3 regions of the Paenibacillus sp. FSL H8-0122 genome follow, and region 3 is predicted to be linked to each of the others. Evidence: riboswitches for the same ligand, from Rfam matches in the RefSeq annotation. Region 3 holds a riboswitch; each other region holds the start of a gene.

Region 1 (5,597 bases), 4.1 Mb from region 3:
ATAATCTTCTATATTATTTATGCAGATGGAAAGGAACCGTGGCGATGACAATGTCCTTCTGATTCATCAGATAGGAGCGGATGAACAAGCTGGTCTGATTATGCAGCACCGCCTGCCACCAGTGCTTGGTCACGAATTGCGGAATCAGGACGGTAATATGATCCGTTGAAGAGGTCTTCCACTCTACTGTATCGATGAACTTCACCAGCGGGCGGATAATGCTGCGGTAGCGGGAGCGCAGGACAATCAGGCGTACGCCGGGGTTCCACTCCTCCCACTTCTGCTCCATCTTGTGAATCTCTTCTTCATCGAAGCCTACATATACAGCGACCACATTATCCGTCAATGACTTCGCATAGCTGATCGAATGCAGTACAGCGCGAGTCACACCGGCGACCGGAACGACTACGGTGCTTCCTTTGATACAAGGCTTATCGGTAGCCGGACAGATCCGCAGCTGATCGGCAATATTCATATAATGGCGGTGAATCCGGTGGAACACGATGATAACAACCGGCAGGAAGATGAAGGCCATCCACACGCTGGAGAATTTAGTGATTATGAAAATCAGGGTGATCGTTAATGTAGTGAGCATCCCCACCGTATTGACGGCGAACTTGCTCTGCCAGCCTTTCGGCTTCGTTCTGTACCATTGGACCATCATGCCAAGCTGCGACAGCGTGAACGGAATGAATACCCCTACTGCATATAATGGAATGAGTCCTTCCGTATTCCCGTGAAACGCCGCTACCAGCACAGCCGACATGACACCGAGGAAAATAATGCCGTTGGAGAAGCCCAGCCGGTCGCCGCGCACCATGAAGGCATGGGGCAGATATTTGTCTTTGGCGAACATGAACGCCAGCAGCGGGAAGGCCGAGTACGCCGTATTGGCTGCCAGGAACAGGATAACCGCCGTAATCCCCTGAATGAAGAAGTACAGTCCGCCGCGGCCGAAGGTAGACTCTGTAATCTGTGAGACCACGGTTGCCTTCTCATCAGGCATGATACCGTACCAGTAAGCGAGCAGCGTAATACCTGTGAACATTACCCCGAGAATGAGGCCCATGAGCATCAGCGTTTTGGCTGCATTTTTCTCCGCCGGCGCTTTGAAGTTAGGAATGGCATTAGAGACTGCCTCAACCCCGGTCAGAGCCGAACAGCCGGAGCTGAAGGCCTTCAGCAGCAGGAACATACTCACGTTCGATACCGCCGAGCCAATCTCAGGAACATGGGCATGGGCACCGCCGGTCATATATTTGAAGACCCCCGAGATGATGAGCACGAAGATGGAAACAACGAACAGATAGACCGGGATAGCGATGAAGGAGGCCGATTCGGTCACTCCCCGCAGGTTAACAATCGTTAAGAGCACGATAACAGATACCGCTATGAGGACAGTATGATTATGGAGATTTGGAAAAGCTGAAGTGATCGCATCCGTCCCCGCCGAGGCGCTTACCGCCACCGTCAGAATGTAATCCACCAGAAGAGAGCCGCCGGCCAGTAAGCCGGTATGAACCCCGAGGTTGGTTTTGGCTACAATATAAGCACCACCGCCCTGCGGATAAGCAAATATCGTCTGCCGGTAGGATAGAATCAGAATGGCCAGCAAGCCCAATACGGCTAATGCAATTGGCAAAGAGTACCAGATAGCGGTGAACCCGGCGGCCACCAGTACAATCAGAATTTGTTCTGTTCCGTAGGCTACAGACGAGAGCGCATCAGAAGACAGGACAGCCAGTGCTTTCACCTTGGATAACTTTTCATGATCGAGTTCGTTCGACTTCATCGGACGCCCGATCAATAGTCGTTTTACCTTGCTTACCATTGTAGTAACAGTTCCTCTCTTGGTTAAGTTGAAATGGGCTTTCCCTGCGCTGTTTTCATAAGTGGATTTCATAAATGCAGGCACCAAAATAAGCATACGGAAATGATCCGCATGCCTAATGTGCATGGTCATTATCCCACTTGTGGCTTACGAGGTTAGCTGGCGGATTCGGACTGTGGTAGCCCTACGGTTACAGGCCCTTGCGGCCCGCTCCGATTCACCCCTTTTGGCCTTGGCCAAAGTGTGGTTCCCCCGTTTTTCCTTCCGGAAAATTCAGCGCATATTCAACTTCTCACAAGGACTAATATTAAGCTACAACACGTCTTCCGTAAAGCGTGGAAACAAATGAAAAAAGAATGAAAAGCACTCAAAACAACCAAATCCATCATCCGGTATGTCTTGATCTTTCATTCTCTTTCATTATCCCTTTAACACGTGAATTTACAGGGTTTTTGCATATTATTTTTTGCTAAAATTAAGGGTATTCTCTTCTCTTCCTTCTGCCCGTCAGCTTCTTACTCAGCAGGCTCTTCTTTGCGTCCTGTCCAGAGCAGAATGGAGATTAAGGCAAAGGCTATAAGTGCAAGCAAAGGGACTGTTACAAAACCGAACCAATTCAGATAATCCTTATTGCATGGTACGCCGATGGTACAGGGAAGCACCTTGCTGAGCGCCGGAATTTTCTGCTCCGCATAATGATAAATCGAGATGCAGCCGCCGATTAGGCTGAGCGGAAGCACATAAGGAATGATCCGCTTGTCCGCCCGGTAGGTGGCAATTCCCAGCAGGAACAGCTGCGGGTACATGAAGATCCGCTGGAACCAGCACAGCCTGCACGGTTCGTAATGCAGGACCTCACTGAGATACAGGCTTCCCGCTACAGCCACCACACAGACGAACCAGGCCAAGTAGAGACAGTTACGCCGGCAGAAGGCAGAGAAGGCGGTCATTGGGCGGCCCCTGCTCCCGCTGCTGCTGTTGCTGCCTGAATCTGGGCGTCAATCGCCTCCATATTGAAAGGCTCATTCACCTTGATTCCGTTCACGAACAAGGATGGCGTATTCGTTACACCCGCATCCGTGCCCACCTGAATATCCCGCTCCAGCTCATTTACATAAGTACGCTCGTCAATGTCCTTGCGCAGCAGGTCATAATCCACCGGCAGCTCCAGCTGCTTGGCGAGACTCACCAGGAAGTCAGGCGTAGCCCATTCCTCCTCTTCATTCCCCTGATTGGCATAGATCGCATCGAAGTACTTCCAGAATGCTTCCTGGTTCTGATGATACACCGATAGGGCTGCCAGGGAGGCCGTTCTCGAATCCTTGCCGATGAAGGCCAGATTCACGAAATAGAAGGCTGCTTTATTCTGATCTACATAGCCCTGAACGATCTGCGGCTTGATGACACCGGTGAACTGGGCGCATGCCGGACATTTGAAATCGCCGAATTCCACAATTTTGACCGGAGCATCCTCCTTGCCCAGCCGCATCATTTCACTGTAATTGAAGGCAACAGGCTTGCTGTCTGAGCCTGCAGGCGAAGAATCCTTGGAAGCAAGCATGAATAAGCCTACAAAAATAATAATGACGATGGCCACCGTACTCACGATCAGAATTCTCGTTTTCTGCTTCTGCTGCTCCTGCTCTGCCCTGCGCTTCTCCTGCTTGCTCATCTGGGGAGCCGTGACATTGTTCTTTTTTGTTTTGCTCAAAGAGAGTTCCTTTCCGTCCTCAGGACTATCGTGATAAAAGAATAGTTACTTTCAAATTATATAATGTTAACTCTCTTGTTGGCAATCGCTGTCTTATACGGCTTCATTCTCGTCTGCTGACTCCCCTTCCCCTGTATCCTTGCCGAAAAATACCTCCGGGGAATGCTCCTGCGACTGCAGCTTAATTCTGAAGAAGAATTGTGTGCCGCCCCCTTCTGCCGGTTCTGCCCAGATTTCTCCTTGCATCAGGTCCACCAGCTTCTTGCAGATCGCCAGGCCCAGACCCGTGCCGGGGTACTTGCGGGTATGCGACCCGTCCACCTGCGAGAAGGACTGGAAGAGCAGCTGCAGCTTATCCGGTGAGATGCCAATGCCGGTGTCGCGTACCATGAATTGCAGCGCCTGAGCGGTCTCCCTGACGCCATAGGACTCCACTTTAACCGTTACCGTGCCGGATGGCGTGAATTTCACCGCATTGCCGATCAGGTTGATGAGAATCTGGCGGATACGCGCAGCATCCCCGGTGAACTTGTCGGGAAGTCCCTCCTCGATCAGAAGCTCAAGAGATAACGGCTTGTCTTGTGTGCTCACCATGAACAGGTCCATACAGCCCTGGAGCAGCGCCTTCAGCCCGAAAGTATCCTTGTTCAGTGAGAGGCCATCCGCCTCCAGCCGGGAGATATCGAGAATATCGCTCATCACATGCAGCAGAGCGTGGCTGCTTGTACTCTGAAGCCGCAGGAGCTCCAGATGCTCAGGATTGCTGATCTCCTCGGACAGCAGCTGGTTGACACCGATAATGCCGTTCAGCGGCGTGCGGATCTCATGGCTCATGGTGGCGAGGAACTCGCTTTTCATCGTCACAGCACTCTCCGCGGCATCCCTGGCCTCCAGCAGCTCATACTGATACTTCATCAGGGCAGTCACATCCTCGGCCACAATATAGACCCACTGCTCCGTATGATGCAGCAAAGGAAAGACAGTGACACTACAGATCAGCTGCTCCCCGCCTTTGCTCCGGACCTTCAGCTCCAGCTTGGAGGACTGCCCCCGTGAAGCGCGCGTTATGGCATCCCGTACGGCCGCTTCATCCCGTTCGCTGTATAGTATCGCCTTATAATTCCCCAGTTCTTCGCTGCTATATCCGGTAATGTCCCGCAGAGCAGGATTAGCACTGATTATCTTCTTACGAGCAGGATCAATGCAGATCACCATATCAGGATTATGCTCGAACAGCGCAGTATACCGCTGCTCATTGAAGGCAGCTGACTGGAGTACCCGCTGCCGGTCCCTGTACAACAGGGCAAGGACGATCGACACAATAAACAGAAAGGAGCCGCAGAGGATCATTCCCAGTATCGAATCCTGCAAATAGAGCACATGCGCGGCTGCACTGGACGGTTCTCCTAGAGGGAAGGAAGCGCCCGCCATGGCAGCGTAATGGATGCCTGTGAACGCGCCGGTCAGGGTCAGGACAAGCAGCAGCTTTTTGAAGCTGAACATATTGTAGGCCTGCTCCAGCCACTTCGGATCGTAGGATGCGGTGATCACCGGGATGATCAGGGCGAACAATACCGCCAGAATAATGGAAAAGGCGCCTTGCTCATACGTTGCCGTAAGTCTCATCGACAGAATGCCGCTGAAATGCATAATCAGGATGCCGCTGCTGAACAAGAGGCCGCCCAGAGCCAGATAGACCCTGCTGCGGGTCTGCGGGTTATTCAGCATAGCTAACAGCATATAAGAAGCTGCTACGGGAATTACTAGAGAGAACGCCAGTAGTGGCAGATTATACGATACCGGAACGGCCATATCCATTGCGCGCATCCCGATGAAATGCATGCTCCACAGGCCTGTGCCAAGCACCAGGGAGATGAGCAGGATGAACCGGGAGCTCCGCTGGCCGCGAAGCAGACGTTCCGTCAGATCGAGCGCCGTGAAGCAGGAGAGAAAGGCTATCGCAACCGACAAGAGGACAAGCAGATCATTGTAATTGTTGTGAGGATGTTCCAACGCTCCCGCCCCTTTCTTGAATCGGATATATTACATGTATTT
Region 2 (5,597 bases), 4.0 Mb from region 3:
TTGATGCCGCCTGTTGCCATAACCGGGATACTTACCGCATCCGCGATCGCGGGAACAATCGAGAAAGTGCCTATTTTGTTCTGGGGAATGGTTCCTCCTTCATCATACCCTGTGGCAATGAGTATATCTGCGCCATGCTGCTCAGCCATTTTCGCTGCTTCCGGGGAAGGAGTAAGCTCACGATGAATCCACATGCTATCGTTATCCTTGATTTCTTTGACCATAGCTCTATTCAGAGAACCAACGGTCACAAAATACCGTACGCCTTCCGCGACAGCAGCCTCAAATGTAGCTTTGGAATATGGATCGGATTGGCCATCCGGAGGTAGATACAGATTTACCGCGAACGGTTTTTCCGTCAATGATTTAATCTTACGAATTTCATTGCGAATCCTTTGACCCACTTCGTCCGGACTGGAGGGCCGCGTCTGATAACCCGCATGAGGCCCCATTACTCCCATGCCTCCCGCATTGGATACGGCTGCGACAAGCTTAGCATCGGTCAACCAGGACATGGCGGCCTGCACAATCGGGTATTGTATTCCAAGCATCTCTGTAACACGATTTTCTGTTTTCATCATCATTCACCCCGTTAATTAACTTAAATGCATTAGCATTGTATAATTAACTAAGTCTTATAGAATATAGACACTTGAAGGCAAGTGACAATTTTTTTGCCGTTGCTCATCATTTTGTCATAATAGGAATGGAAGGTGAAATCAACGATGCCTACAAAAGATATGACGAAGACCATGTTTGCAGAAGCCATAATTGAGCTATTAAATCACGTGCCTTTTAAGAAAATCACGGTAACCATGCTGGCAAATCACTGCCGCGTTCCCCGCCAGACATTCTACTATCACTTCCATGATAAATATGAATTGGTCAATTGGATTTACTCCTCGGATTTGAATAAAGTGATGGCGGAAAACGCAAACGAATCATGGAGCAAAGTCACCTCTCTTTTCTTTCAAAAGCTTAATGAGAAAAGAGCATTTTATAAAAAAGTCCTGATGGACAGTGGACAAAATTCCCTATTGGAGCATTCCCAGACATACCCGGCAAATTTGTTTCTGGCTTCACTGTCACAAGGCGCGCAAGCTCCTGTAATGAAAGATCTGCAATTTTCCTTGAACTACCATGCTTATGCCTGTTCCAATATGACCAGACATTGGCTGCTCAGTGAACCGCACGTTACTCCTGAAGAGCAGAATGACCGAACACTCCGGGCCATGCCGCAAATGTTGTATGACAAACTGAATGGTTATAGAGAAAAGGAGCAGGTATGAACTATATCATTTTTGATCTGGAAGCCACTTGTTGGGAAAATGACCGCAAAAGACAAAACGAAATTATCGAGATCGGAGCCGTAAAACTCAATGAAAGGCTCAAGACTGTGAGCGAGTTCCAAATTTTTGTCAAGCCTGCATTAAGCCCGCAGCTTTCTGATTTTTGTAAGCGGCTTACCTCCATCTCTCAGGCGGATGTGGATGCTGCAATGTATTTTCCGCAGGCAATAAGTCAATTCCAAGAGTGGATAGGCAATGAACCTCATGTCCTCTGCTCCTGGGGGTTTTATGATAAAAACCAGTTGCAGAAGGACTGTTCACTACATCAAATCGCAAGTGAATGGACGGATAACCATATCAGTCTCAAGCATCAGCACGGGAGGATGATTGGCAGGGAGCGGGGCGTAGGCATGGAGAGAGCCTTGACTATGCTTGAATTGCCGCTTGAAGGTACTCACCATAGAGGTATCGATGATGCCAAGAACATTGCGAAAATCTTCGTTAAGATTTTTGATCAACTGGAGTTTTGATAATTTAAATTGATCATGTCTATAGCAGTGAATAATAGGATACCGATTCTGCAAATAAAATGGTTGGATTCAGATGACTCTTCACCGTATTAATTGAATGGATTCTTTGCTCTGTCCTTTGATGGCGATACCGCTCCGATCCGGCTCCTACCTTCATTCGGATTTGGTCATTTTGAATGAACATACTATCGAGTGCAGTCTTGATCATGTTAAGTTGATTGGGAGCCCATTCTTGTCCGTGCATCCGGACGTATTCTGTGGCTTCTTCTGCAGTACAATGACATATCTCTTTCAGAAAAGAGCCCCATTTGATTAAATCCACCGCATTGTCACCCGCACAAAGAATGCAATTCCCATAGCTGATCTGTCCTCCGAAGGTTAACTTCAACACCCCATACCAGCATCCGTAAGGCTCTGAAATATGCAGGAAGGAAGGGCGGCAGCTAAATGCGAACAACTCGATTCGTGACAGTCTGGCGTTAATCATGAATAATGCCTCCTAGGTTGTCTATAGATTTCATATAACGCTGCAGATTATGGGTCTGCTCAGCTGTGGCTACATAGGCTGTCAGTTCAGTTTCATTCTCACATACAGCAGCATGCTCAAGCCAAACGGAATATTTGGTTTTCTGTACGATGGATAAGTGTAATGGAAAGGTTTTGCGGGATCGCAGCAAAAAAGCATGGTTAATGCAGGCTCTCTCCAGTGCTTACGAGGTTAGCTGACGGATTCGGACGGTGAGAGTCGTCCTACCAGTGAAGAGTTCAATCTTCTTTGGATTCACCCCATTTCGGCTGGTCACAGCCATTTGGTTCCCCCGCTTCCCGCCTGACGGGAATTCAGCATTTGTTAAAAGGAATCTTACGCTGAGCATCACTGTTTGTAAAATGCTGAAAGTTCTCTAGGAGACTAAATAAGACTCTATAGGATATAAAAATGAAGAAAATCCCTTGTAATCTAGCATTCATCCCCGATTTTCTGAAGTTATCGCGTATTTATTAACTTTTTAATGCAACCTAAATGGGGCTAAATGAATCTTAATGCTTCTTTAATCATGATATTAAGATCAGATATAATGTTTAAGATCCTCCTGTTTACAGGCCCGATATGCGGAGCCTCCATGAAAGTAAGATTGTAGGAATAGATCAAAAGGAGAAGTTCCTCCGTTTGCGGATGGAACTTCTCCTTTTGATCTTCATTTTTATAGTAGCTTCTCCATAATCATCACATCAATAAACGCTCCGTCCATCAATCCTTGCTTCTCAAATACACCAACCTGCCGGTAGCCCATCTTCCGGTACAAGCCTTGACCATTCTCATTAAACGGAAAGGTAAAGAGAACAATTTTATAAAAGCTATTTTCTTTTGCCGCCTTGTGTATGGACTCTAGGAGGGAGCTGCCTACACCTTGCCCACGAAAGCTTCGATCAATATATACAGAAAGGTCAGCGACGCCGTTATACGCGCAACGGTGAGAATATGGGTTCAGTGAGGCCCAGCCCACGACTGCACCTTCGCGTTCAGCAACCCAAACGCTAAAACGGCCTTGGTGATCGTTGAACCATGATTCCATATATGAGGAGTCTTTCATCTCTGTTTCAAGTGTAGCGATCCGGTCCTCGATCCCCTGATTGTAGATACGAAGAATGCTTTCAATATCCTCAGGTGTGGCCTGACGGACAGTTAATGTACTGATCATATCAACACCCCCTTAAGATTACTTTCTCGCTTTAATTACAGCAGAGACGATGTATTGGTCAACGTTCGCACCTGGAACCCAATCTTTAATGAATGTTTTAGATTCGTCCTTTGGTTCAATGCTGATATCAGTAAAGCCGCATTCCTGAAGTATGATCTCCAAATCGGCAATGGAAGAGGCGCCTGAGATACAACCCGAATATAATTCATCCAGGTCATTTTTGATCTCAGGAGGAAGCTCAGCTGTAGTTACGATATCTGATATGGCAAGACGACCGGCAGGCTGAAGAACACGATAAGCCTCACGGAATACTTGCTGTTTGTCTGGGGAGAGATTAATTACACAGTTGGAGATAATGACGTTGATCGAATGATCAGCGACAGGAAGATACTCTATTTCGCCCAATCTGAATTCAGTGTTACTGAACTTACCTTTAAGGGCATTATCTCTTGCTCGACTGATCATCTCAGGTGTCATATCCACACCTATAACATGGCCTTCATTACCTACCTGCCGGGAAGCCAGGAAACAATCAAATCCGCCGCCACTCCCAAGGTCCAAAACATATTCACCCGCCTGCAGTTCAGCAATAGCCTGCGGATTACCGCAACCAAGACCTAAATTTGCGCCTTCGGGAGCTGAAGCGAGGTCCTCACTGGAATATCCCAACTTAGCAGATATGGCACTGAAATCAGATGGGGAGTCACAGCAACTGCTGTCAGCAGAAGTTCGGCTGGATGGGGAAGTCTCAACGTTTCTTACAGCAATCTTTTGATAGCGGCCCCGTACATTTTGGCGGATTTGATCATTAGTAAGCTTGCTCATGATTATACACTCCTTAGCTGAAATAATTTGCAATATACAAGTAAAAGAGAAGGTCACCCTTTTACGGGTGCGCAGCAATTGCTGAGTTTTCCCATAGATTCGTTGAAAAGCTTAATGGACCGTAGTAATGTTTCTACTTCAAACTCACTCATGTGTGAGAAGGCCTCGTTCAGGTATTCATTCATTTGTTGATCAATAGTTGTAGCTACCATTTTACCTTCAGGAGTGAGTGACAGGTTATAAATTCTTCGATCTGTGGGATCAGATGTCTTTTTAACCAAATTCATTTTCACCAGAGATTGAACTTGTCTGCTGAAGGTTGTAATATCTGTGCCAAGTGTTTCGGCGACTTGTTGCATGGAAGGATTGTGACTCCGATCGATCTCATATAACAGATGACTTTGGGTAGCGGAAAGATTACATCCTCCTACGCTACAGCAATCCTTATTGAGTAATCCTAAACGCCGACTCATAATTTGGAGTAGTTCTCTTGGAGTTTCCATTGTTTTCACCTCTTGAACTAGTTATACTGCATTTAGTTGCAAAGTGCAAATATAAATTTTGCTTAGTTGATAATTGATGATAAAGGTATTAGAATATAAGTATTGTCTTATATACGAAGAGAGGAGATTCAAAATTGGATACATTAAATGATCTTGCAGAAGATTTAAAGCTCCTTGGAGATAAAACACGTCTCACAATTCTAATTCTTTTAAAAGAGCGAGAGTGGTGTGTATGTGAATTCGTGGATCTCTTTGACATTTCTCAGCCAGCCGTTAGTCAGCATCTACGTAAATTAAAAAGCAGCGGATTGGTAAAGGAACAGAAAAGGGGGCAGTGGGTCTATTATTCTTTAAATATAGTTGATAAACCCCATGTTAAGGCCATCCTAAATCTTACCCCGAATGCGAGTGACCTTTTACTGCATTTGAATAAACCGTCTAATGCTGTTTGCTGCGAATGACAGTTTTCTATTGAATATATAAGTGTATAATTATATAATGATGCCTGAGATTAAACTTAACTCTTTGAAGGGAGTGTTCGGATGCGTGGTATTTAGACATAAACTGGGGGAATACCATTGGTAGCTCTGGCAAGTCTGATATTTATAGTCACTTTGATTTTTGTCATTTGGCAGCCTAAAAAGTTGTCCATTGGATGGTCTGCCTGCGGCGGAGCGTTACTCGCTTTAATTGCCGGTGTCGTCAGCTTGAATGATGTTCTGGATGTTACGCTGATTGTGTGGAATGCCA
Region 3 (5,597 bases):
GACCTTCAGTCGGATCACAGCCGATTCCACGTTAGGCTGCGGGATGAACACCGTACGCGGCACCATACAGACCAGCTCAGGCTCGCTGTAATACTGGACGGCAATACTCAGGCTGCCATACTCCTTGCCGCCCGGAGACGCCGCCATACGCTCGGCAACCTCCTTCTGGATCATGACCACGATATTATCCAGCGGCAGCTTCTCCTCCAGCAGCTTCATGAGGATAGGTGTAGTCACATAATACGGCAGGTTAGCTACGACACTAACCCGGTCCCTGCCCGCGAAATCCTCAGCGAACAGCTCCTGCAGATTCACCTTCAGCACATCGTCATTACGGATCTTTACATGGGGATAAGGCGACAGGACATCCCTAAGAATCGGAATCAGCCTGCGGTCAATCTCTACCGCAGTGACGGCCCCGGCCGTCAACGCCAGCCGTTCCGTCAGTGCTCCGATCCCCGGGCCAATCTCAAGCGCACCGGCTGTGCTGTCCAGACCGGCGGCATCCACGATTTTGTCCAGAATATTCTGATCGATCAGAAAGTTCTGGCCCAGGCTTTTTTTGAAGGAGAATCCGTAACGCTGAATTATCGCTTTGGTTCTTGTTGGGGACGAGATATTCTCGATACCGCTCATGAAGTAATGCCTCCCTGATCAATTTGGGCGAGGGCCTGCGCGAACTCTTCGCGGGTAATGCCGAACATCGCCAGACGTTTGTACAGCTGTTTGCCATTGCAATAACCGATACCGAGCAGATTGCCAAGCTGCATTCTGCGCTCAGCCGCCCGGGGATGCACCATCAGCCCTGCGGCCATAAGCTCATCCAGCCCGATGATGGGCGGCGCCCCCTCGAAGGAGGTATGTACATGCTCCAGCGCATGGCGGATAGCCTCAGGCGAAGCATTCTCTATTCCGATATCTCCTTTGCGCGTTGCATCCTTCTCAGGGATGAAGGCATGCTTGCAGCCCGGCACCTTGGCCGCGACGATTTTGCGGATTCGCTCTCCGGCATGATCCGGGTCGGTAAGAATGATTACACCCCGGCGCTCCATGGCCAGCTTGATCTTGGCAATGACCCTGCTATCCACTGCCGAACCCCCGGTTTCAATCGTATCGGCCTCAACCGCCCGCTTAACGGCAACGGTATCACTTTTCCCTTCAACCACAATTAGCTCTTTAATCATAAATATTTTTACTCCTTACTCCAGAACGCAAAAAGAAGAGGATTCGCTCCCCTTCTTTTTGGCTAAAGAATGTATAAGTGATGAGCGGCAGCTCTCTGAAATTTCGTAAGTGCTTCCCTCACTATATCGTATTAACCGCTAATTTGCAAAAGACTTTACGTTTAGTTCAGCTCCGGCTTCACAGGTCCGATCACATAGAGTGTGCGCGACTTGCGGCCGAAATTACGGGCATGACTCAGTGAATCGTAATAGACATCCACCTTGTTGCCTTTGATGGCACCGCCGGTATCCTCTGCTCGGCGAAACCCTAATCCTTCAATGTACACCCACCAGCCGATTGGTATAACCCTAGGATCTACAGCAATAGTGCGGCCTTCCGTTACGCGTGTGCCGGAGGCAGTACGTGTTCCAATACCCGGTTCCTGCGACGAATACGCGGTCATGGATACGTTTTTGATCATTCTTTTGTACTCGAAATCCACACCAGCCTTACTGGTAACATTACTGGCCTTTGCGCTCGCTTTAGATGACTTGGAGGTTGTTACAGGTTTGGAAACTTTGGCAGTAACTACGACGGGCTTAGGAAGCGGCTTGGTTCCAATGGCAATGACTTTGTCCTTGGTAACCGTCTGTACTTCCTTGCCGATCATGCGCATGGATGCCAGCTCGCCATCTTGATAGATCTTCTCGATGTGCTGGACCATTACGCCAGGCTTACCTGCCTGTGCCACTCTTACGGTTCCCTTGGTCAATGAGGGGTCTGCTGTCTTAATGACCCGGAAAGGCAAATTAGTTGTCCGTTGAACCACATGCTTGTTAATCCGGACAATTTTGATTTCCATGTCTGCAGATACTGCGGTTTCTAGCGAAGGGTAAATCTTGTCTAAGCCTTCCAGGCTGTAGCCCAGCTTGTCGATGGCCTGACCAATGGTATCCTCGGTCGTAAATAACGTCTCGGTCTTTCCGTCTACGGTAAGAGCGAACTTCTGCGCAGTGTTAATCACGATACGGTCGCCGTCTTTTATTTCATCACTAAGGCCAATAGATAATTCATCATGCGCCTGCAGCGAAATCTGTTCCTTAGCCAGCACATCACTGAACAGCGTTTCCCGCGTCTCCAGTGTCTGTACCTGTCCGTCTATTACTAGGGTAATTTCTTTTTTGCTCTGACCGTGTACGTACAGCAGTATTAACAGTGCGATAACAATCGATGCCACACCGGCAAGTAAAACTACGCGGGGATTCACTTGCTTCAACCGTAATGCGAAAGACCTGCTGGATGATTGCGAATCATGGGATACCTCTGGTTGGAATACGCCCACTCTTTCCATCCTCCTTACATAGCCCCGTCGTCCAAGTTAGTTCAAGGTGACTGTATCACTTCTGACGAAACTAGGTTTGAGTTTGCAACAGGATACGCCCGCACTTGCTTCAGCGTTTCCTGCTCATGGATCGCCTGCTCGGCATAGTTACTCCGGAGATCTGTTATATAACAGTATGCCGGGAGCATTCTCATTATTCAAAACAAAAGAAGCCTAAAAAGAGCTCATAGAGGACTCTTTCGTGGCTTCCCGGTGTCGAATACGTCGGAATGCTTATGCACGAGGTTTCCTCTCTTACTTGCGCTTACGGGGTTAGCTGTCGGGTTCGGACATAAGAGAGACGCCCTATCTCAGGTCACCCGCTCACGGCGGTTGCCCTCAAATTCACCCCAAAGACCACGTAAAGAAATCAAATAATGCCTGCGGCAATTCTGTGCCAGTACTCTTGTACGTTCATGCGGCAGCGCATTATTGGTTCCCCCGTTCTCCATACGGAGACTCAGCGAGACGATCCATGAAATTAGTGACTGTCACAGTTACAACAGCTCACTGCACTGAAAAGATGATATCCTGTTTTGATACATGTTGTAAAGGACGATTCAACCACGTTTACGTAAAAAAATGATTAAAATATTGTAATAATCGGCCGTTTTTCCGTCATAAAAGTTTAATATATCCGCTATACTTCATTTTTCACCGCTTTTACTCCTGTTTTCAGAGTATCCCAAATCGTTCCAGTGCGTTCGCATACGTAATTTCCGCCAATTCCTGTAATTCAATCCCTTTTATTGCCGCGGCCGCCTCCGCTACCAGCCTCACATGAGCGGTCTCATTTCGCTTGCCCCGGAAGGGGTGCGGAGTCAGATATGGGGAGTCGGTTTCGATCAGCAGCCGGTCCAGCGGAGTCTGGGCAAGCACCTCTTTGGGCACCCGGGCATTCTTGAACGTAATCGGTCCTCCAAAAGAAAGATGGAAGCCCAAATCAAGACACATCTTGGCACTTTCCCAGCTCCCGGAGAAGGAGTGCATTACCCCGCCAACCTCGCCCGCCTTCTCCTCGCGGAGTATACGGATCACATCTTCATGAGCATCACGGTTATGAATGCTGATTGGCATCTTCAGCTCACGGGCCAGCCCGATCTGCTTGCGGAATACTTCATGCTGCACATCCTTAGGAGAGGTATCCCAGTAGTAATCCAGCCCAATCTCGCCGATGGCAACCACCTTGGGATGAGCGCATAAGGAGGCGATCCATTCCATGTCTCCGTCCTTCATCGTGATGGCATCCTGGGGATGCCAGCCAACGGCTGCATAAATATAATCATATTTCTCGGCAAGCTGCATGGTGGTCGGTATCGTATCCCGGTTAAAGCCGATGTTGATCATCTTGCTGACGCCGGCTTCCAGCGCCCTGGAAATGACCTCTTCGCGGTCTTCGTCGAATTGTGGAGCATCCAGATGGGTATGGGTGTCGAATAACTGCATTACATTACATCCTTTCGGCCTGTTGTTGTATCTATAATTCCAAGCATGATCTGATTATTTGGCAAAAATCTCTGCGATGGACGGCGGCAGCTGTGGAAGGGCTTTCTGCAGTCTGTCCTGCGGAAAATACAGATGGTATCTGCCGCGGTGAATACCACTGATAGAACGAACAATATCCGAGACCTCCGAGATTTCCCTCAGCCGGTCATGCTTGTCCAGAAGCAGGATCTGCTTGCTGTCAAAGCCGTCTCCCGGACGGAACACATCATAGGGAAGATCGGTGGGATAATCAATTTCCAGATCATAATCGGGCCGGAGTCCCGCACCGGCGAAGCTGCGGCGGATTTCGTCAATCGTGTCAGAATCCAAATGCTCCATCTCCACATATTTATACAGTTTACGATGGATAAACCGGCTGCACAAGTCGCTCAGGATGTCATCCTCCTCCAGCGTCCACTGCATGAAGGCAGTCTGCATCAAGGCTTCATCCAGCAGCAGGTACTGCCCTACCGTTACCTCTCCGCTGAACAGATCACTTAAGGGCTCGATCATGAAGCGGAAGGTATGCTGCTGCTGCACCAGCTCCTTGGCCCGGCGGAGAATCTGCCTGAGAATAATCTCAGAGCTGCGGGTTACCGGGTGGAAATAGACCTGCCAGTACATCTGGTACCGTGACATCAGGTAATCCTCAATCGCATGCATCCCTGATTCCTTCACAACCACCCGGCCGTCATAAGGGCGCAGCATCCGCAGAATCCGGTCGATGTCGATGGTTCCATAATTCACCCCTGTATAATATGCATCCCGGAGCAGATAATCCATCCGGTCCGCATCCAGCGGTCCCGACACCAAATTGACAACAATTTCATGCTCATAGGTTTTGGAGATGACCGAGGCTACTTTACCGGGGAAATCTTCGGCCACATCACGCAGAATAGCCGTAATCTCTGTATCCTCCAGAATGATACGGCAGGTCCAGTCTTCATGATCCATTTCGAAAGCTTCTTCTATAGAATGGGAAAATGGGCCATGCCCCAAATCATGCAGCAGTGCCGCACACAGGGTAAGCAGTCTCTCCTCCGGCATCCAGTCCTTATAGCCGCTCCGTTCAAACTGGGAAATAATCCTCCGCGTAATCTCATATACCCCCAGAGAATGGGAGAACCGGCTGTGTTCCGCCCCGTGAAAGGTCAAATAGGAGGTGCCCAGCTGCCGGATGCGCCGCAGACGCTGAAATTCCATCGTGTTGATCAATCTCCAGATAATAGTGTCCTGTACGTGGATGTAGTTGTGGACCGGGTCCTTAAATACCTTCTCTTCTGACAGCGGTTGCTTCATGAAATCATCTCCTTTTCTTGTTTTATATAATATATTGTCGCTCTTTGTCGAATATTAGCGATTCATATACTGCCAAATCGACAAACATCTTCATAAGCTTTTTTAGAGTGATTTGCCCGATCAAACGCGGAATAAATGTGGTCTCAAAAGATTCCTTAAAATTAGCCTGAAAAAAGGTTGACTGTTTTGGGAATGGTTGGTATTATAAATATCATAAAACAGTGAAGAATGTCGAATAATGACGCTTTTGAACATTGAGAGGAGCAAC

What was found. A riboswitch is a leader RNA that binds a small molecule or an ion and turns the genes downstream of it on or off. The one in region 3 is predicted to bind cyclic di-AMP.
Region 1: another riboswitch for cyclic di-AMP. It lies ahead of NSS64_RS11300 (APC family permease); the one in region 3 lies ahead of NSS64_RS28505 (3D domain-containing protein).
Region 2: another riboswitch for cyclic di-AMP. It lies ahead of NSS64_RS11810 (hypothetical protein); the one in region 3 lies ahead of NSS64_RS28505 (3D domain-containing protein).

Annotation. Positions count from the first base shown of each region.
Region 1 covers NZ_JBBOTB010000001.1:2,560,019-2,565,615, reverse strand. The annotation lists gene NSS64_RS11300 (APC family permease) at 14-1,831, opposite strand; cyclic di-AMP (ydaO/yuaA leader) riboswitch at 1,960-2,120, opposite strand; gene NSS64_RS11295 (disulfide oxidoreductase) at 2,347-2,781, opposite strand; gene NSS64_RS11290 (DsbA family protein) at 2,778-3,542, opposite strand; gene NSS64_RS11285 (sensor histidine kinase) at 3,636-5,555, opposite strand.
Region 2 covers NZ_JBBOTB010000001.1:2,672,429-2,678,025, reverse strand. The annotation lists gene NSS64_RS11825 (NAD(P)H-dependent flavin oxidoreductase) at 1-581, opposite strand, end outside; gene NSS64_RS11820 (TetR/AcrR family transcriptional regulator C-terminal domain-containing protein) at 726-1,289, shown strand; gene NSS64_RS11815 (3'-5' exonuclease) at 1,286-1,819, shown strand; gene NSS64_RS11810 (hypothetical protein) at 1,839-2,306, opposite strand; cyclic di-AMP (ydaO/yuaA leader) riboswitch at 2,512-2,675, opposite strand; gene NSS64_RS11805 (arsinothricin resistance N-acetyltransferase ArsN1 family A) at 3,022-3,516, opposite strand; gene NSS64_RS11800 (arsenite methyltransferase) at 3,538-4,344, opposite strand; gene NSS64_RS11795 (MarR family winged helix-turn-helix transcriptional regulator) at 4,398-4,847, opposite strand; gene NSS64_RS11790 (ArsR/SmtB family transcription factor) at 4,982-5,308, shown strand; gene NSS64_RS11785 (arsenic transporter) at 5,420-5,597, shown strand, end outside.
Region 3 covers NZ_JBBOTB010000001.1:6,659,904-6,665,500, forward strand. The annotation lists gene rsmA (16S rRNA (adenine(1518)-N(6)/adenine(1519)-N(6))-dimethyltransferase RsmA) at 1-636, opposite strand, end outside; gene rnmV (ribonuclease M5) at 633-1,184, opposite strand; gene NSS64_RS28505 (3D domain-containing protein) at 1,346-2,506, opposite strand; cyclic di-AMP (ydaO/yuaA leader) riboswitch at 2,793-3,021, opposite strand; gene NSS64_RS28510 (TatD family hydrolase) at 3,221-3,991, opposite strand; gene NSS64_RS28515 (HD domain-containing protein) at 4,046-5,329, opposite strand.